4 regions of the Pantoea sp. B9002 genome follow, and region 4 is predicted to be linked to each of the others. Evidence: predicted binding sites of a transcription regulator. Region 4 holds the regulator's gene; each other region holds the start of a gene.
The links. The regulator CRP, encoded in region 4, controls carbon source genes, mostly activating them, when cyclic AMP is high. The targets are predictions, from matches to a motif close to ATGTGANNNNNNTCACAT.
Positions count from the first base shown of each region.

Region 1: a site for CRP is predicted at 2,949-2,966, ahead of HX773_RS01035 (YjcB family protein). Genes of this name have one in related genera too.
Region 2: a site for CRP is predicted at 2,209-2,226, ahead of focA (formate transporter FocA). Genes of this name have one in related genera too.
Region 3: a site for CRP is predicted at 1,960-1,977, ahead of rhaB (rhamnulokinase). Genes of this name have one in related genera too.

Region 1 is NZ_JACAPA010000002.1:63,303-67,979, forward strand. Features, by position in the region: gene HX773_RS01025 (polysaccharide biosynthesis C-terminal domain-containing protein) at 285-1,541, shown strand; gene HX773_RS01030 (ATP-grasp fold amidoligase family protein) at 1,550-2,500, shown strand; gene HX773_RS01035 (YjcB family protein) at 2,556-2,837, opposite strand; gene soxS (superoxide response transcriptional regulator SoxS) at 3,092-3,523, opposite strand; gene soxR (redox-sensitive transcriptional activator SoxR) at 3,622-4,098, shown strand; gene HX773_RS01050 (glutathione S-transferase family protein) at 4,142-4,677, shown strand, end outside.
Region 2 is NZ_JACAPA010000009.1:126,038-130,714, forward strand. Features, by position in the region: gene ycaO (30S ribosomal protein S12 methylthiotransferase accessory factor YcaO) at 162-1,925, shown strand; gene focA (formate transporter FocA) at 2,283-3,143, shown strand; gene pflB (formate C-acetyltransferase) at 3,213-4,677, shown strand, end outside.
Region 3 is NZ_JACAPA010000005.1:124,538-129,214, reverse strand. Features, by position in the region: gene rhaT (L-rhamnose/proton symporter RhaT) at 1-100, shown strand, start outside; gene rhaR (HTH-type transcriptional activator RhaR) at 128-994, opposite strand; gene rhaS (HTH-type transcriptional activator RhaS) at 1,010-1,831, opposite strand; gene rhaB (rhamnulokinase) at 2,122-3,594, shown strand; gene HX773_RS03785 (L-rhamnose isomerase) at 3,587-4,677, shown strand, end outside.
Region 4 is NZ_JACAPA010000036.1:195,341-200,017, reverse strand. Features, by position in the region: gene HX773_RS18100 (hydrolase) at 1-298, shown strand, start outside; gene HX773_RS18095 (YheU family protein) at 301-519, shown strand; gene HX773_RS18090 (phosphoribulokinase) at 581-1,450, shown strand; gene HX773_RS18085 (OsmC family protein) at 1,502-1,906, opposite strand; gene crp (cAMP-activated global transcriptional regulator CRP) at 2,211-2,843, shown strand; gene HX773_RS18075 (YccS/YhfK family putative transporter) at 2,902-4,677, shown strand, end outside.

The DNA of each region.
Region 1 (4,677 bases), on a different contig from region 4:
CATTCATTGGAAAATCGGCATAAACCACTTGCAGAAATGTCAGGGTATGCCAGTAAACTTTTGCTTAGAATTTAGGCTGAAATCGTTTACATCCACAGAGTTTCGCACCGGATATAATCGGAATTTTCCTGAATATAATTCCTAATTACTGACGCGAGTCTCATTTTTCGGACCAGTTTGGTTTGAAGTTAATAAATTAAGTCAGGCCCACTAAGCGCTTGTTAATTCATTTCAAGGACGTTGTACCGAAAGTTGTTGTAGTTCGTAATACTAAGGATCAGTCAATGAAATTGAGCGTAATGTCGAATGCCGCCTGGATGATGTCTGAAAAGATTGTCTCCGTGTTCGGCGTCATATTTGTGACCTCCTACGTGGCAAAATCCTTTGGTCCAACCATCTTTGGCCAAATGGCGTTTTCGACCTCGCTGTTTTCCATGGTGCAGACCGTGGCGATTTTCGGTACGGAAACCATTCTGTTTAAACGTATCAGTAAGAGTGCGCCGAAAGGGCTGCGCCTGATGACCGTAGCGCGCAACATGCGCATGGTTTTGCTGTTGCTCACATCGCTGCCCGTCTTGATTTGGGTCTGGTACAACATGCAGGAAAACTTCCTCGCTTTTGCACTGGCCTCGTTTATCTCATCGGTTTTCGTGACGCAAGACACCTTCAGTGTCTACAACAATGCGCGCTTAGCGTCGCGGCTGAATACCATCGCCAACTCTGTCGGATTGCTGCTGGGCTTCAGCTTAAGTTTCGCCATTGCCTGGCTGCACCTCAATCCGCTGTGGCTGACCGTGTCGATTGTCGCCGTCACGTTGGTGCCGTACGTCATTAAGCGTTTTAACTTTTATCGCGAAAATCAGGATGTGGCGCCGCCGCAGGATAAGCGCAACACCTATCTGCGCTATTTGCTGTACGCCGGATTGCCGCTGGCCATCTCCAGCATCTTTATCTCGGTGCAGGTGAAAGCGGCACAGATGTTCCTGGCAGGCATCGCCTCAGCGCGCGATCTCGGGCTGTTCGCCGCCGCCAATACCATTTCGGCCTCCTGGATTTTTATTCCGGTCGCCATCATCACTTCCTGCTTTTCGGAAATCTTCCGCGAGCGTGGAGAAGCCGCCATCAAGTTGACAGCACGGCTTAATGGCTATGTCATGGGTGTTTCATTGTTGTTGTTAGCGGTGATCGCGATGTACGGCGAAAAAATCATCATCGCTTTGTATGGTCACGAGTACACACAGTCAGGAAGTCTCATTACGTTGTTGTCGTTAGCAACCTGCTTTTCGGCGATGGGGACCGTGGCGTATCGCTACATGGTCAAAGAAGGCGGGTTTAATTATCTGTTAAAGAAAATCGTTTGCCTGATGGTCATCAGCTTGCCGCTGTCGTGGTGGCTGATCCAGAGCTACGGCATCATGGGTGCCGCGTGGAGCGTTTTCATCTCAGAATTGCTGTCTCTTACCGTAATGAATTACTTCTTCAAAAACGGCGTCATTCAAAAAATCCAGGTTTCCTCACTCAACTACAAAACCTACAAATGAGGTCAGATATGCTCAAGTTGAAAGATGAACTCAGAAGAAGCGTTCAGTACTTCATCAAGAAGATGCCCTGGGCATACCAGGATCGTATCTACTATTTTCATAAGTTCCGCAAATTGCCCAATTTGCGCGAGCCGAAAGTGTTTAATGAGAAGGTGCTGTACCGCAAATTCGTCCATGGCGATTATCAGATCTATGGCCGTCTGTCGGACAAATATTCGGTGCGTGAATATATCGCCGAGAAAGTGGGCAGCGAATACCTGATCCCGCTGGTTTACGAGACCAGCGATCCAAGCTCGTTGCACACGCTGCCGAGCTGGAAAAATACCGTTATCAAGCCGAATCACGCCTCCAACATGGTGGAGATCCTGCTGGAAGAGCCGGATGCGCTGAAGAAGCAGCAGATTATTAGCGACTGCCATCGCTGGCTGAAGACCGATTTCGCCAACGAAGCGCGTGAGATTCACTATCGCTACATCAAGCCACGCATTCTGGTGGAGCAGTACATTGGCGATGGTAAATCGGCACCGATTGACTACAAGTTCCACATGTTCAACAAGCGCGACGGCAGCTTTGAGTATGTGCTGCAGGTGATCTACAACCGCTGCAATCCGCTGTTGTCGATGAACTTCTATGTCAACAACCTCAACGAGGCGTATCACAAAATTCGTGATACCGGTCTGGACGTGACGCCGCAAATGGCCTCGTTGCAGCACGCGTTGGCGTTGAGTAAAAAGCTGGCGAGCGATTTCGATTATGTGCGCGTGGATTGGTACATCGATAACGAGCAGATCTACTTCGGCGAATTAACCTTCACGCCGGGCGCGGGTTTGGTGACCGGTTTGGATCGCGGGCTAAATCAGATGATGGGTGATATGTGGATTCAGGATCGTCGCGGTACGAAGATACCGGGCATCACGGTGGCGGAAGTGACCATTCCGGCCGTATTGAAGAAAATTTAGAATCACACAGCAAAATAAAAAACCCCGCTTCGGCGGGGTTTTTTATTGGCGGCGATTAAGGCATTGGCCAATCGGTTGGCGTCTGGCTCATCACTTCAATAAAGGCGTTTTTGGAGATTTCCATAAAGTTATGCAGATTCTCCATGCTCAGCGTGATACCGAGCAGGCCAGTAACAAACCAGCATGACATGCCAACGCCGATGCCACCGCACAGCAGCGCCATCACGTGATGACTGTTCTGACGCAGTCGAATTTTCATGGTGCTGGCGAAGAACATCATTACCGCACTCAGGAGTTCCCAGCGCATTACAATCAAACTGGTGGTTAAGGTGGCCATCTGCAAAAACCTCTTAGAATCAGTGATATCCCCGACATTCAATCGACATCACTGGCGGCTAAGAAGGAAGGTCAGGGAAGTCCTTCTGGCCGTCTTACTGAATACAGGAAAGTGTGACTTGGCTCACATTATATCACTCGATTTTAAATTTTGAACAAAATTTATACCTGGTATGGTAGAAAGATTTTTATCGAAAAAAGAGGGGAAAGCGGGGAGTGAAAAGAGGTGCGCCCGCAAGGGGCGCGCAGAAAGGGTTAGCTAACCGGGCAGCACTCGCCGGTTGTACGCTGGGCAAAACTGGTCATGTTGTTGTCTGCACAGTCAAAACTGAGCAAGCGCGGACGCTGAATCATCGCCTGGCGACGCATGGTGTGACGATAAGCGGTTGGCGTTTGCGAGAACTGACGGCGGAACACGCGCGAGAAAGTCTGCTGCGAGTCGTAACCGTATTGCATCGCGATATCGAACACCGGACGCTGGGTTTGACGCAGCGCTTCCGCGGCCAGCGTCAGACGACGTTCGCGAATATAGCCACCCAGCGTTTGTTTCGTGACAGCACGGAACATACGCTGCAGATGCCATTTTGAGTAACCTGATTTTGCCGCGACTTCATCAATAGACAGCGCTTTATCCAGATTCTGATCGATCCAGTTGGACAGCGAATGAATGATTTCCTGTTGCATCATAGCCTCATCCTTCTGATGTTTTTTGCCTGGTGAGAAATTCGAAGTTTTGCTGGGGTGCGAGTATAATTCCTCAAGTTAACTTGAGGTAAAGGCCCTAAATGAAAAAAGAACGCAATTACCCGAAGCCGGTTTTGACGCCGGGTGAAGTGGCGAAGCGCAGCGGCGTGGCGGTGTCGGCGCTGCACTTCTATGAGACCAAAGGATTGATTTTTAGCTCGCGTAACGGCGGCAATCAACGTCGCTACAGCCGTGACGTGCTGCGTCGTGTTGCCATCATCAAAATTGCGCAACGTATCGGCATTCCGCTGGCGACGGTGAGCGACAGCCTGACGCATGTGCCGGCTAATAAACGGATGTCGACGCAGGAGTGGGACGCGTTGACGCAACACTGGCGCGAAGAGTTGGATAAACGCATCGAAACCCTCACGCGCTTGCGTAACGATCTTGATGGCTGCATTGGCTGCGGCTGTTTATCGATGCGCGATTGTCCGCTGCGCAATCCCGGTGACCGGCTGGCCGAGCAAGGTTCGGGCGCGGTGCTACTCGATCCGGAACAGGACGAGCAAAAACGCTGATCGACTATACTTGGCGGAACACTTTTACCGGCAAGGAAACCGTATGATCACCGTTCACCATCTGGAAAATTCCCGCTCGCATCGCGTGTTATGGCTACTGGAAGAGCTCGCGGTGCCTTACCAAATCAAACGCTATCAGCGTGAAAACAGCCTGCTGGCACCTGATTCCTTAAAGAAAGTGCATCCGCTGGGCAAATCCCCGGTGATCACTGACGGCAATCGCGTGATTGCTGAGTCAGGCGCGATTCTCGAATACCTGCAACTGAAGTACGACAGCGAGCATCAGCTGGCGTTGAGTCATGAAGATGAGCAGATTCAGGCGCGCTACTGGCTGCACTACGCCGAAGGTTCACTGATGCCGCTGCTGGTGATGAAGCTGGTGTTTGCCCAGTTAGGTAAGAAGCCGGTGCCGTGGCTGCTGCGCCCGGCCGGCATCGCACTGAGCAAAGGGATTCAGAAAGCCTGGCTGAGCAAGCAGCTGGCTTTGCACGGCCGCGTAATTGAAGAGCATCTCACGCAGCATGCGTTTTTTGCCGGTTCACGATTTAGCATCGCCGATGTGCAGATGAGCTTCCCGCT
Region 2 (4,677 bases), on a different contig from region 4:
AATTTTGTGAGGTAGTTCCAGAAAGAAAACGCGGGGAGCGGAATGGCTTAAAAACCGTAACCAGACTGAGATAAATTTGGCTGACTGAATAGCGAAGCACGCATAAAACCCGTATTATTGCGCGCTTTACGCCCACCCCTTTGACTTAAGAGAGCGCCACCATGACGCAAACGTTTATCCCCGGAAAAGACGCCGCACTGGAAGATTCCATTGCTCGCTTTCAGCAGAAACTGCAAGACCTTGGTTTCAATATTGAAGAAGCTTCCTGGCTGAATCCGGTGCCACACGTCTGGTCAGTACACATTCGCGATCGCGACTGCCCGCTGTGCTTTACAAATGGCAAAGGTGCTAGCAAAAAAGCCGCTCTGGCTTCAGCACTGGGCGAATATTTTGAGCGCCTCTCTACTAACTATTTCTTCGCCGATTTCTGGTTAGGTAAATCCATCGCTAATGGCGATTTTGTTCACTATCCGAATGAAAAGTGGTTCCCGCTCACTGAAGACGACAGCCTGCCAGAAGGCATTTTGGATGCGCGCCTGCGCAAGTTCTATGATCCTGATGAGAGCCTGGGTGCTTCTGAGCTGATTGATCTGCAATCCGGCAATGACGAGCGTGGGATTTGTGGCCTGCCATTTACCCGTCAATCTGACCAGCAAACGGTTTATATCCCGATGAACATCATCGGTAATCTGTATGTTTCGAATGGTATGTCTGCCGGTAACACCGCGAACGAAGCGCGTGTACAGGGTCTGTCAGAAGTGTTTGAGCGTCATATTAAGAATCGTATCATCGCCGAATCCATCAGCCTGCCAGAAATTCCAGCCGAGGTAATGCAGCGTTATCCTGGCGTAATTGAAGCGATTGAACGTCTGGAAGCAGAAGGTTTCCCAATCTTCTCTTACGATGCTTCACTCGGTGGCAAATACCCGGTTATCTGCGTTGTGCTGTTCAATCCAGCAAATGGTACCTGTTTCGCTTCGTTTGGTGCACATCCGGACTTTGGCGTCGCACTGGAGCGTACCGTTACTGAACTGCTTCAGGGTCGCGGCCTGAAAGATCTCGACGTGTTCACACCGCCAACGTTCGATGATGAAGAAGTAGCGGAACACGCTAACCTGGAAACGCATTTCATCGATTCAAGCGGTCTGATTTCATGGGATATGTTTAAAGACGATGCCGATTATCCTTTCGTCGACTGGAGCTTTGCGGGTACCACTCACGAAGAGTTTGATACGCTGATGGCGATCTTCCGTGCGGAAGATAAAGAAGTCTATATCGCTGACTATGAACATCTGAGTGTTTACGCTTGCCGCATCATCGTGCCTGGCATGTCTGATATTTATCCAGCAGAAGATCTGCTGCTGGCGAATAACAGCATGGGCGCACCACTGCGCGAAACCCTGCTGGCGCTGCCGGAAAGCCAATGGGAACCCGAAGCCTATCTCGAGCTGATTGTGCAACTGGATGAGGAAGGTCATGATGACTTTACTCGCGTGCGTGAACTGCTGGGTCTGGCATCAGGCAAAGACAATGGTTGGTACACGCTGCGTATCGGCGAGCTGAAAGCGATGCTGGCGCTGGCCGGCGGCGACCTGGATCAGGCTCTGATCTGGACTGAATGGACGATGGAGTTTAATCAGTCCATCTTTAGTGAAGAACGCGCAAACTACTACCGCTGCCTGCAAACCTTGCTGCTGCTGGCAATGGAAGAGGAACGCGATCCGCTTCAATATCATCGCGCCTTTGTTCGTATGTACGGCCAGGCTGCTGTTGAGGCTGCTTCAGCGGCAATCAGTGGCGAAGCGCCATTCTATGGATTGCAAGCGGTTGATCTGGATCTGAAAGCTTTCCCTGCGCATCAATCATTACTCGCTGCCTATGAAAAACTGCAGACAGCTAAACGTCGTTATTGGTCACAAAAATAGCCTTAACGCTTTAATTACTATTTATAGAAATTAGCGTATTGGTCAATGGCACTGAAAAAAATCAGTGCCATTTTTTTATATTGATCATACAAAGAGATTAAAGCGCATTATTAAATAACAATTCAGCTTAAATCGTTAATGATATTTAACAAAACCCAGCCTTACCCGCAGCCACCTTCAACTTATTTTGCATAAATTAAAAATTATTTATTGAAATAAATTCAATCACTTAATTATATAACGGCCACCTTTTCGCTTCGCTTATCAGCGACCTTCCGGTCAAATATGATCCACATCAATTTCTGACCTATACTCCTTTGTTAGTATCTTTACAGGCAATTTTTGGAGAGCGTTAGTGTGAAAGCTGACAACCCTTTTAATTCATTATTACCGGCGGCAATGGCGAAAGTTGCAGAAGAAGCCGGCATATATAAAGCTACTAAACGTCCTTTAACCACCTTCTTCCTGGCCATCACTGCTGGCGTATTTATCTCAATTGCATTTGTCTTCTATATCACTGCGACCACCGGAAGTGGAGCAATGCCCTATGGCATAGCAAAACTGATCGGCGGTATCTGTTTCTCGCTCGGTTTAATGTTAGTAGTGGTGTGCGGTGCTGACCTGTTCACCTCAACAGTTTTGATCGTGGTGGCAAAAGCCAGCGGCCGTATCACCTGGCTGCAACTCGGTCGACATTGGTTGACGGTCTATATCGGTAACCTGTTTGGTGCGCTGTTCTTTGTCGCGCTGATCTGGTTAGCCGGTGAACACATGGTGGCCAATGGTGCCTGGGGTTTGAATGTCCTGCAAACCGCTGACCATAAAATGCATCACACCTTTATTGAAGCGGTCAGTCTCGGCACGCTCGCCAACCTGATGGTTTGCCTGGCGGTATGGATGAGTTATTCAGGCCGCAGTCTGATGGATAAAATGTTTGCGATGATCTTACCGGTGGCGATGTTTGTTGCCTGCGGTTTTGAACATAGCATCGCCAACATGTTCCTTATCCCGATGGCCATCGTTATCCGTGATTTTGCCAGCCCGGAATTCTGGCATATGGCTGGTGCAAGCGCAGCACAGTTCCCATCACTAAGCGTTAGCGATTTTATTGTTAACAACCTGATTCCCGTAACCATCGGCAACATTATTGGCGGCGGATTATTAGTCGGTTTGACCTACTGGGTAATCTATCTGCGTGGCGATGAGCCGGTGCATTAATGAATTGGTACGGGCGTGCTGAGTCAGCGCGCCATACGTCAAAGTCTCCCTAAATAAGGCAGGTATATCATGTCCGAACTGAATGAAAAAATGGCGTCAGCCTGGGAAGGATTTAGTGCCGGCGAATGGCAGAACAGCGTCAACGTCCGTGACTTTATCCAGAAAAACTATACACCGTATGAAGGCGACGAATCCTTCCTCGCAGGCGCGACGCCGGCCACAACTAAACTGTGGGACAGCGTGCTTGAAGGCATCAAAATCGAGAACCGCACTCACGCGCCGGTAGATTTTGACACCGATCTGGCTTCAACCATCACCTCTCACGATGCCGGCTACATCAGCAAATCGCTGGAAAAAATCGTTGGCCTGCAAACTGAAGCACCTCTGAAGCGTGCCATCATCCCGTTTGGCGGCATCAAAATGGTTGAAGGTTCTTGCAAGGTTTATGGCCGCGAACTCGATCCCGCGCTGAAAAAAGTCTTCACTGATTACCGTAAAACCCATAACCAGGGCGTATTCGATGTTTATACCCCGGACATCATGCGCTGCCGTAAATCAGGTGTGCTGACGGGTTTGCCCGATGCCTATGGCCGCGGTCGTATCATCGGTGACTACCGCCGCGTTGCGCTGTACGGCATCGATTTCCTGATGAAAGACAAAGTAGCGCAGTTCAATTCTCTGCAGAGCGATATGGAGAATGGCGTTGACCTCGAAGCCACCATTCGCCTGCGTGAAGAGATCTCTGAACAGCACCGTGCACTGGGTCAGATCAAAGAGATGGCTGCGAAGTATGGTTCAGATATCTCGCTGCCCGCTACTAATGCTCAAGAAGCCGTTCAGTGGACTTACTATGGCTATCTCGCGGCGGTGAAATCACAGAACGGTGCAGCGATGTCCTTTGGTCGCGTATCTACCTTCCTTGATGTGTATATCGATCGCGATATTCAGGCAGGGAAACTGACTGAAGAAGATGCGCAGGAACTGATTGACCATCTGGTGATGAAACTGCGTATGGTGCGATTCCTGCGTACACCTGAATACGATGAGCTGTTCTCCGGTGACCCAATCTGGGCAACAGAATCACTGGCGGGTATGGGCGTAGATGGCCGTACTCTGGTGACCAAAAGCACCTTCCGTTTCCTGAATACGCTTTACACCATGGGCCCATCTCCAGAGCCAAACATGACCATCCTGTGGTCAGAAAAGCTGCCGGTTAACTTCAAGAAATACGCCGCAAAAGTCTCTATCGATACATCCTCATTGCAGTATGAGAATGATGACCTGATGCGTCCTGACTTCGACAACGATGACTATGCTATCGCCTGCTGCGTTAGCCCAATGATTGTCGGTAAGCAGATGCAGTTCTTCGGTGCACGTGCCAACCTGGCAAAAACCCTGCTGTACGCAATCAACGGTGGTGTTGATGAAAAACTGAAAATGCAGGTGGGCCCGAAAGAAGCACCAATCACTGACGAGATTCTTGATTTCGACATCGTGATGGAGCGCCTGGATCACTTCATGGATTGGCTGGCTA
Region 3 (4,677 bases), on a different contig from region 4:
GTGGAAATCAGCGGGTCAACGTCCGGTTCGCGTACTGTCACTGGGTTGTGTGGTGATTATCATTGCTGCCAACATTGTTGGATTAGGCATGGCAGCCTGATGTAAAGCCTGACGCCGCTACTGCGCGTCAGGCTTTCACTTTCTCAATTGAGAGTTCGCGATGCGGCAGGAAACGCTGCCGCCACGCGCTCGGCGTTAAACCAGTTTCTCGCGTAAACACCACTGAAAAGTAGTTACTGTCATCGAAGCCGCAACGCGCGGCCACTTCACTGATTAAGCAATCCTGCGTCCGCAGCAGATATTTCGCCTGGCACAGCTGGAGCTGCCGCAGATAGTGTCCCACGGTCATACCGGTTTGCTGGCGAAAAAGCTGCTTCAACGCGCGCTCGCTTAACTGATTCTGCTGGCAGAACACCGCCAAATCGAATGGACGGCTGATGGCACCTTGCAGCGCCGACATCAGCAGATCCAGCTGCTCACCCTCAGGTAATGCCCAGGGCCGATCGGCAGCATAACCATGACGGCGCAAAATCAGCGCGAGTTGCAAAAACAGCGCTTCAGAGAGTTGAATTGATAGCGAATCACTTTTGCGGCTTTCGCGCTCCAGCTGGCTAATCACGCCGCGCGCTAACGCCATCCCGCGGGTGGTCAAACGCCAGCAGCCCGGCGAATCCTCTTCTTGCGGCGGCAGCAACTGGCTCCAGTCAAGGCCAAGTCGAAAGCGATCGCGGCAGTAAAGAATGTTATCCAGCGCCAGATCGTTGACGCTGTCATAACTGTGGCAGTCGTTATCGTGAATGTAAAAAACGTCGCCGCAGGTTATCAACCATGGACGATCGTTCAACACATGCAGGCCGTTACCGCGCCAGACGATAACGATTTCACTGAATTCATGACGGTGCGGAGGGAAGGAGGGCTGCGGCATGCGCTCGGCCACCGCAATCGGCAGATTGGTGGCCGGAAAATAGTCTTCGCGCGTTAAGATCAGCGACATGAGGAAACGCTCCAGTTATAGCATCTGCTGGCGCTCCGCTCTGGGCGCACAGCCAAATTCCCGCCGGAACAGCGTGGAGAAGTGGTTGCTGTCACCAAATCCACACTGGTAGGCGATGTCTGTAATGCGCATATCGCTATGACGCAGTAAATGCCGCGCCTGTAACAGGCGAAGCCGATTAAGGTAACGCTGCGGTGTATTACCGGTTTGCTGCTTCATCTGGCGGTGCAGAGTGCGCAGCGACAATGAAAAACGATCGGCTAATGCATCCCACACAATCTCTTCACTGTAGTGCTCATTGAGCCAGTCGAGCAACCGATGTAAGCGTGCTTCCTGATCCTGTGATTGATCGTTGTGAGCCGCTTCGCGCAACAACACCAGCAGTTGCAGAAAAAGTTGCTCCTGACGTGCGTGACGTTCCAGCGACCACACATCTTGCTGCTTCATCTGCGTAACGATTTGCAGCGCCTGCGCCATCACCTTGTGATTGATGCGCCAGTGCGACGCGTAGTGATCCTCTTCTTCGCGCGGCAGGAGCTCCTGCAAACCCGAGAGAAAACGGAATGACGCCGGACTGCGATACAACACGTTGGTCAGACACAAATTTTCCGTTTGCTCATAAAGATGACGATCGTGATCGCGCACAAAGCACACGCATCCTGCGGATAAAGCTTGTGGCTGACCGTTAAACACATGAATGCCAGAACCTTGTTCCACCAACACAATTTCATGGAAATCATGATGGTGTTCCGGAAATGCCTGCTGCGGCACGCGCGGCTCGATGGCGATGGCGTAATTCCCTTCAGGGAAGAAATCTGCGCTATGTAGAACGGTCATGATTCGCCTCTTAATTAACTCAACCGTTGCCGAGTCTACGCAGGCGCCTCGCACCTTACCTTGAATTTTCACCTTAGTGACGCAGGAAAATGGCTAATTTTTCAAGATCTCACCAGCGATTGACGGAAATGCGGCAAGGCTCACATCTCGCCACTTGTGTGGTTCTGTGAGCTTTCTCACGAACTTCTTTGTCAGCCTGCCAGTGACTATTACGCACTGGCAGTAAGGGGAAGGTGGCAAAAAGCAGAGATTTCTAATCTGTAGTCATCTCATTACAGGAAGAACACGCCATGAGTATGCGTAACATTGTTGCCATTGATTTAGGCGCATCCAGCGGGCGCGTGATGCTCGCACAATGGAGTTCAGCGAATCAGCAGATCAGCCTGCGCGAAGTGCGTCGCTTCACCAATCAGCGTGTGCGCCGTGCAGATTATGATTGTTGGGATTTGGATCGACTGGAGCAGGAGATTCGTTTAGGGCTGGCCCAGCTAGATGATGAAGGCATTGTGCCGGACAGCATCGGCATCGATACCTGGGGCGTTGATTTGGTGTTGCTGGATGCTAACGGCGAGCGCGTCGGCGAGGCGGTAAGCTATCGCGATAAGCGCACAGAAGGGCACATGGCGCAGGCCATTAACGATCTCGGCAAAGGTACAATCTATCAGCGCACCGGCATTCAGTTCTTGCCGTTCAATACGCTCTATCAACTGCACGCACTGCATCAACAGCAGCCAGATTGGCAGGAAAAAGTGCAGCATGCGCTGATGATTCCTGACTATCTGCACTATCGCCTTACCGGCCAGATGAACTGGGAATACACCAACGCTACCACCACACAACTGCTCAATATTCACAGCGGTGAATGGGACAGCGATTTGCTTGCGTGGGCTGGCGTGCCGGCCAAGTGGTTCGGGAAACCAACATCGCCGGGCAACACTGTCGGCTACTGGACCAGCGCCAGCGGCAACCGTATTCCGGTGATCGCGGTTGCGACACACGATACAGCGAGCGCGGTTTTGGCCACGCCGTTAATGCAGGATGATGCCGCTTATCTCAGCTCGGGAACCTGGTCACTGATGGGGATTGAGAGCTTGCAGCCTTGTGTCAGCACGGCGGCGCTCAATGCCAACATAACCAATGAAGGTGGAGCAGAAGGCTACCGCGTTCTGAAGAACATTATGGGTTTGTGGCTGCTGCAACGTGTCTGCACTGAGCTGCAAATTACCGATCTCTGTTCGCTGATCAAAGAAGCCGAAAAAGAACCCGCCTGTCGTGCGCTTGTTAACCCCAATCACAGCCGTTTTATCAACCCAGACAGCATGGTCCAGGAGATTCAAAACGCCTGCGCCGAACAGAACATGCCCGTTCCGCAGACGCCTGCAGCGCTGGCTCGCACCATCTTTGACAGTCTGGCCTTGCTCTATCGCCAGGTGATTGGCGAACTCGGCACACTGCGCGCTGCACCGCTGCGTCAACTGCATGTGGTGGGCGGTGGCAGTCAGAACCCGCTGTTAAATCAATTGTGTGCCGATGCCTGCCAGCTGCCGGTATTGGCGGGGCCGATTGAAGCCTCGACGCTCGGTAACGTCGGCTGTCAGCTCATTGCTTTGGGCGAACTGCGTGACGTCAGCGATTTACGCCGCTGCATTAGCCAAAACTTCCCGTTAGAAAAATTTGAACCGTTGAACAACAGCGCCTTCGCTGCCCATCAGGCACGCTTTGCCGCGCTCAGCCAACCTGCTAAGGAACTTGCATATGACTAAGCTGATTGAACAGGCCTTCGAACTGGCCAAACAACGCTACGCCGCCATCGGTGTGGATGTGGAACAGGTAATGGCACAGCTGGATGGCATTCCGGTCTCGATGCACTGCTGGCAAGGTGATGACGTGCGCGGCTTCGAAAATCCCAACGGTGAACTGACCGGCGGCATTCAGGCCACCGGCAACTATCCGGGACGTGCACGTAATGCTGATGAGCTGCGATCTGATGTTGAAAAAGCGATGTCACTCATTCCAGGTGCAAAACGCCTCAACCTGCATGCGATTTATCTGGAGAGCGATAAGCCGGTCGATCGTGATGCGATTGAACCGAAACATTTCAGCAACTGGGTAGAATGGGCCAAAACGCACAAGCTGGGCCTCGATTTTAATCCAAGTTGCTTCTCCCATCCGCTGAGCGCCGATGGCTTTACCTTGTCACACGCCGACAAAGGGATTCGTCAGTTCTGGATCGACCACTGCAAGGCCAGCCGTCGTATCTCTGCACACTTTGGTGAGCAACTGGGTACCGCATCCGTAATGAATATCTGGGTGCCGGACGGAATGAAAGATCTCACCGTCGATCGTCTGGGACCGCGTCAACGCCTGGCGAGTGCGCTTGATGAAGTGATCAGTGAAAAACTCAATCCCGCGCACCACATCGATGCGGTAGAGAGCAAACTGTTTGGCATCGGCGCAGAAAGCTACACCGTGGGTTCCAATGAATTCTGCCTGGGTTATGCCAGCAGCCGCCAGACCGCGCTGACTCTGGACGCCGGCCACTTCCATCCAACCGAAGTTATTTCCGACAAGATCTCCACGGCCATGCTGTATGTGCCGCGCCTGCTGCTGCACGTTAGCCGTCCGGTACGCTGGGACAGCGATCACGTGGTGATTCTCGACGATGAAACCCAGGCCATCGCTACCGAGATTGCGCGCCACAAACTGTTCGACAAAGTGCATATCGGTCTCGACTTCTTTGATGCGTCTATCAACCGCATCGCGGCGTGGGTAATTGGGACACGCAATGCCAAAAAAGCGCTGCTGCGTGCGCTGCTGGAACCTACCGATCAGTTACGCAAGCTGGA
Region 4 (4,677 bases):
TGATGCGATAACCGCACGTGCGCACGGTTTTATTGACGCCAACGACTATTATCAACGTGCCAGCGCGATGCCGCTGCTGACCGGCGTGCGTAAACCGCTGCTGATCATCCATGCGCAAGACGATCCCTTTATGACCGACGCCGTGATCCCGCAACCTGACCAGCTGTCAGCCTCAATCCAATATCAGCTGACGCAGCAAGGCGGCCACGTCGGTTTCGTTGGCGGCACCTTGCTTAAACCGAAAATGTGGCTGGAACAGCGCGTGCCCGACTGGCTCTCAACCTATCTGGATGTGTAATTGTGATTATTCCCTGGCAAGAACTCGAAGCGGACACGCTGGAAAACCTGATTGAAACCTTCGTGTTACGCGAAGGCACCGATTACGGCGAGCAGGAACGCAGTTTGCTGCAAAAAGTCGCCGACGTGCGCCGCCAGCTGGAGCGCGGCGACGTGGTGCTGGTGTGGTCGGAACTGCATGAATCGATCAATATTATGCCAAAGGGTGAATTCCGCGGCTGATGCGCCCCGCGGCAATTCGTGGTAACAATGCTCATCGCCGGACTTCACAGGGAGCTCTGTTATGTCAGCCAGGCATCCAATTATTGCCGTCACCGGTTCCAGCGGCGCCGGAACCACCACCACCAGCCTCGCCTTCCGTAAGATTTTCCAACAGTTGAATCTGCATGCGGCGGAACTCGAAGGCGACAGTTTCCATCGGTTTACGCGTCCGGAAATGGACATGGCGATCCGCAAGGCGCGCGATCTCGGTCGTCACATCAGCTACTTCGGCCCGGAAGCCAACGACTTCGGCCTGCTGGAGCAGACGTTCAAACATTATGGCCAAACCGGCCTCGGCGAATCGCGCAAATATCTGCATACCTACGACGAAGCGGTGCCGTGGAATCAGGTGCCGGGCACTTTCACGCCGTGGCAGCCGCTGCCGGAAAACACCGATGTGCTGTTCTATGAAGGCTTGCACGGCGGCGTGGTTACCCAGCAGCAAAATGTGGCGGAGCATGTCGATCTGCTGGTTGGCGTGGTACCGATTGTTAACCTTGAGTGGATTCAGAAGCTGGTGCGTGACACCGGCGAGCGCGGCCATTCACGCGAAGCGGTGATGGATTCGGTGGTACGTTCGATGGAGGATTACATTAACTTCATCACGCCACAGTTCTCGCGCACCCACATTAACTTCCAGCGCGTGCCGACCGTTGATACCTCAAACCCGTTTGCCGCACGCGAAATTCCGTCGCTCGACGAAAGCTTCGTGGTGATTCATTTCCGTGGTCTGGAAGGCATCGCGTTCCCCTATCTGCTGGCGATGATTCAGGGATCGTTTATTTCGCACATCAATACGCTGGTGGTGCCGGGCGGCAAAATGGGATTGGCGATGGAGCTGATTATGCTGCCGCTGGTGCAGCGACTGATTGAAGGAAAGCGGATTGAATAGGTTTGGTGCGGGCTGTGAAAAGGGAGGCATGAATGCCTCCCCTACGACCGATTACAACTCGACAACCTCATAACTGTGGGTAATTTCCACACCTTTACCCAGCATGATCGCCACCGAGCAATATTTTTCCGCTGACAGATCAACCGCGCGCGCAACCGCTTTATCGCTCAATGCTTTACCGCTAACGATAAAATGCAGGTTGATGTGGGTGAAAATGCGTGGCGCTTCTTCACGGCGTTCTGAAGTAAGTTTCACTTCGCAATCGGCCACATCGCTGCGCCCTTTTTGCAGGATTGACACCACGTCAATGGCGCTACAGCCGCCCGCGGCCATCAGCACCATCTCCATTGGACTTGGCGCTTTATCACCGGAATTACCGTCCATTAATACCTGATGGCCGGATGAGGATTCTCCGAGAAAGGTAAGACCTTCCACCCATTTCACTCGTGCCTGCATTATTCTTTCTCCTGAAGCGGCGGTTTTGCCGCCAGAGTACGCTTTCACCTGACAAACAGCAATCCAGAGTAATCCCCCTTCTGCTGAAGCGAGACAACACAAGACAGCTCGCAAAAGCTGTGCTACAAACAGTGCTGAAAATATTTTCGTCATCACAGACGAAGGCCGGAAGAATCAAAAGCGTAGCTTAAGAGTCCACCCGGAATAATTTTTCCTTTACTGGAAACGCTCGACGATTAAACCGCCTGACAGGGAAAAATGCCCCCTGTATTTTGGGCACGATTACAACAGAGGATAATAGCGAATGGTTCTCGGCAAACCGCAAACAGACCCTACACTCGAATGGTTCCTGTCCCATTGCCATATTCACAAATATCCATCCAAAAGCACGCTCATCCATCAGGGTGAGAAAGCGGAAACGCTGTACTACATCGTAAAAGGTTCCGTAGCGGTACTGATTAAAGATGAAGAAGGCAAAGAGATGATTCTCTCCTACCTCAATCAGGGAGATTTCATCGGCGAACTCGGTCTTTTCGAAGAAGGCCAGGAACGTAGTGCTTGGGTGCGTGCGAAGTCTGCCTGCGAAGTGGCTGAAATTTCATACAAAAAATTCCGTCAGCTGATTCAGGTAAACCCGGATATTTTAATGCGACTTTCGTCGCAAATGGCGCGTCGTCTGCAAGTGACATCTGAGAAAGTGGGCAACCTTGCCTTCCTCGATGTCACCGGACGCATTGCGCAAACGCTGCTAAATCTGGCCAAACAGCCAGATGCGATGACTCACCCAGACGGGATGCAAATCAAAATCACCCGTCAGGAGATTGGTCAGATCGTGGGCTGCTCACGCGAAACCGTGGGTCGTATCCTGAAAATGCTGGAAGATCAGAACCTGATCTCCGCACACGGTAAAACCATCGTCGTTTACGGCACCCGCTAATTTCTTCTCACCCACGGCGTGATGGCAACATCGCGCCGTTTCTATTTGCGATGAGCTGATGTGGCGCCGAATCATCTATCATCCCGAAGTTAACTATGCGCTGCGGCAAACGCTGGTGCTGTGCCTGCCTGTGGCTCTCGGCTGGCTGTTTGGCGATCTGCAAAAAGGTCTGCTGTTCTCGTTAGTGCCTGCCTGCTGCAACATGGCGGGACTGGATACGCCGCACAAACGCTTCTTCAAACGCCTGATTGTGGGTGGTTCGCTGTTTGCCACCGGCAGTTTCCTGATGCAGATCCTCACCGCTTACCAGATTCCGCTGCCGCTGATTTTGCTGGCGCTGCCGCTGCTGATTGGCGTAACCGGCGAAATCGGCCCGCTGCACGCGCGCCTGCTGCCCGCCACACTCATCGCCGCCATCTTTACGCTCAGCTTAGTGGGACGTATGCCGATGTGGGTGCCGCCGCTGCTCTACATTGGCGGCACGCTGTGGTACGGCTTGTTCAACTGGTTCTGGTTCTGGCTGTGGAAAGAGCAGCCGATGCGCGAATCGCTCAGCCTGCTGTTCCGCGAGCTGGCCGATTATTGCGATGCCAAATACACCTTACTGACGCAGCTGACCGATCCGGAGAAAGCGCTGCCGCCGCTGCTGGCGCGCCAGCAAAAGGCGGTCGATCTCATCACCACCTGTTACCAGCAAATGCACATGCTGTCGGCGAGCCGCGATAACAGCCACAAACGCCTGACGCGCGCTTTCCAGGTGGCGCTGGATTTACAGGAACACATCTCGGTGAGTTTGCATCAGCCCGAAGAGGTGCAGAAGCTGGTTGAGGAGAGCCACGCCGAAGCGGTGATTCGCTGGAACGCGAAAATCATCTCGGCGCGGCTGCGCGTGCTGGCGGACGCGATTCTCTACCATCAGCTGCCGGATCGTTTTCACATGGAGAAACAGCTCGGCGCGCTGGAGAAAATTGCGCGCCAGCATCCGGATAATCCGGTCGGCAACTTCTGCCTGTATCACTTCAGCCGCATCGCCCGCGTATTGCGTACGCAGAAGCCGCTCTATACGCGTGACCTGATGGCCGATCGCCAGCGCCGCTTACCGCTATTACCGGCGCTGCGCAGTTATCTGTCGTTCAAATCCACCGCGTTACGCACCGCGGCACGCTTCGCCGTAATGCTGATGTTTGGCAGCTCGCTGGCGCTGTTCTTCAACATTCCCAAACCTTACTGGATTCTGATGACCATCATGTTCGTCAGCCAGAACGGTTACAGCGCCACGCGCGTGCGTATTCAGCACCGTGCGCTGGGCACTTTCGCCGGATTGCTGATCGCCGCCGCGTCGCTGCAGCTGGCGGTGCCGGAATCGATCACGCTGCTGTTTATGCTGGGGATCACGCTGGCGAGTTATCTGATCACGCGGAAATATTACGGCTGGTCGATGATTGGCTTCACCGTCACTGCGGTGTATTCGCTGCAATTGCTGTCGCTTAACGGCGCACAATTTCTGCTGCCGCGCATGATGGATACTTTGATGGGCTGTTTAATTGCCTTTGCCGGAATGATTTGGCTGTGGCCGCAGTGGCAAAGCGGGCTGCTGCGTAAGAACGCGCACGATGCGCTGGAAGCCTATCAGGAAGCGCTGCGACTGCTGCTGGGGCCGGAACAGTCGCCAGAGAAACTGGCTTATCAGCGCATGAAGGTTAATCAGGCGCACAACGCGCTGTTCAACTCATTGAACCAGGCATCGAGCGAGCCGGGCTTTAACCTGCAATATCTGAAAGATATGCGCATGTGGGTCACGCACAGTCAGTTCATCGTCGAGCATATTAACGCC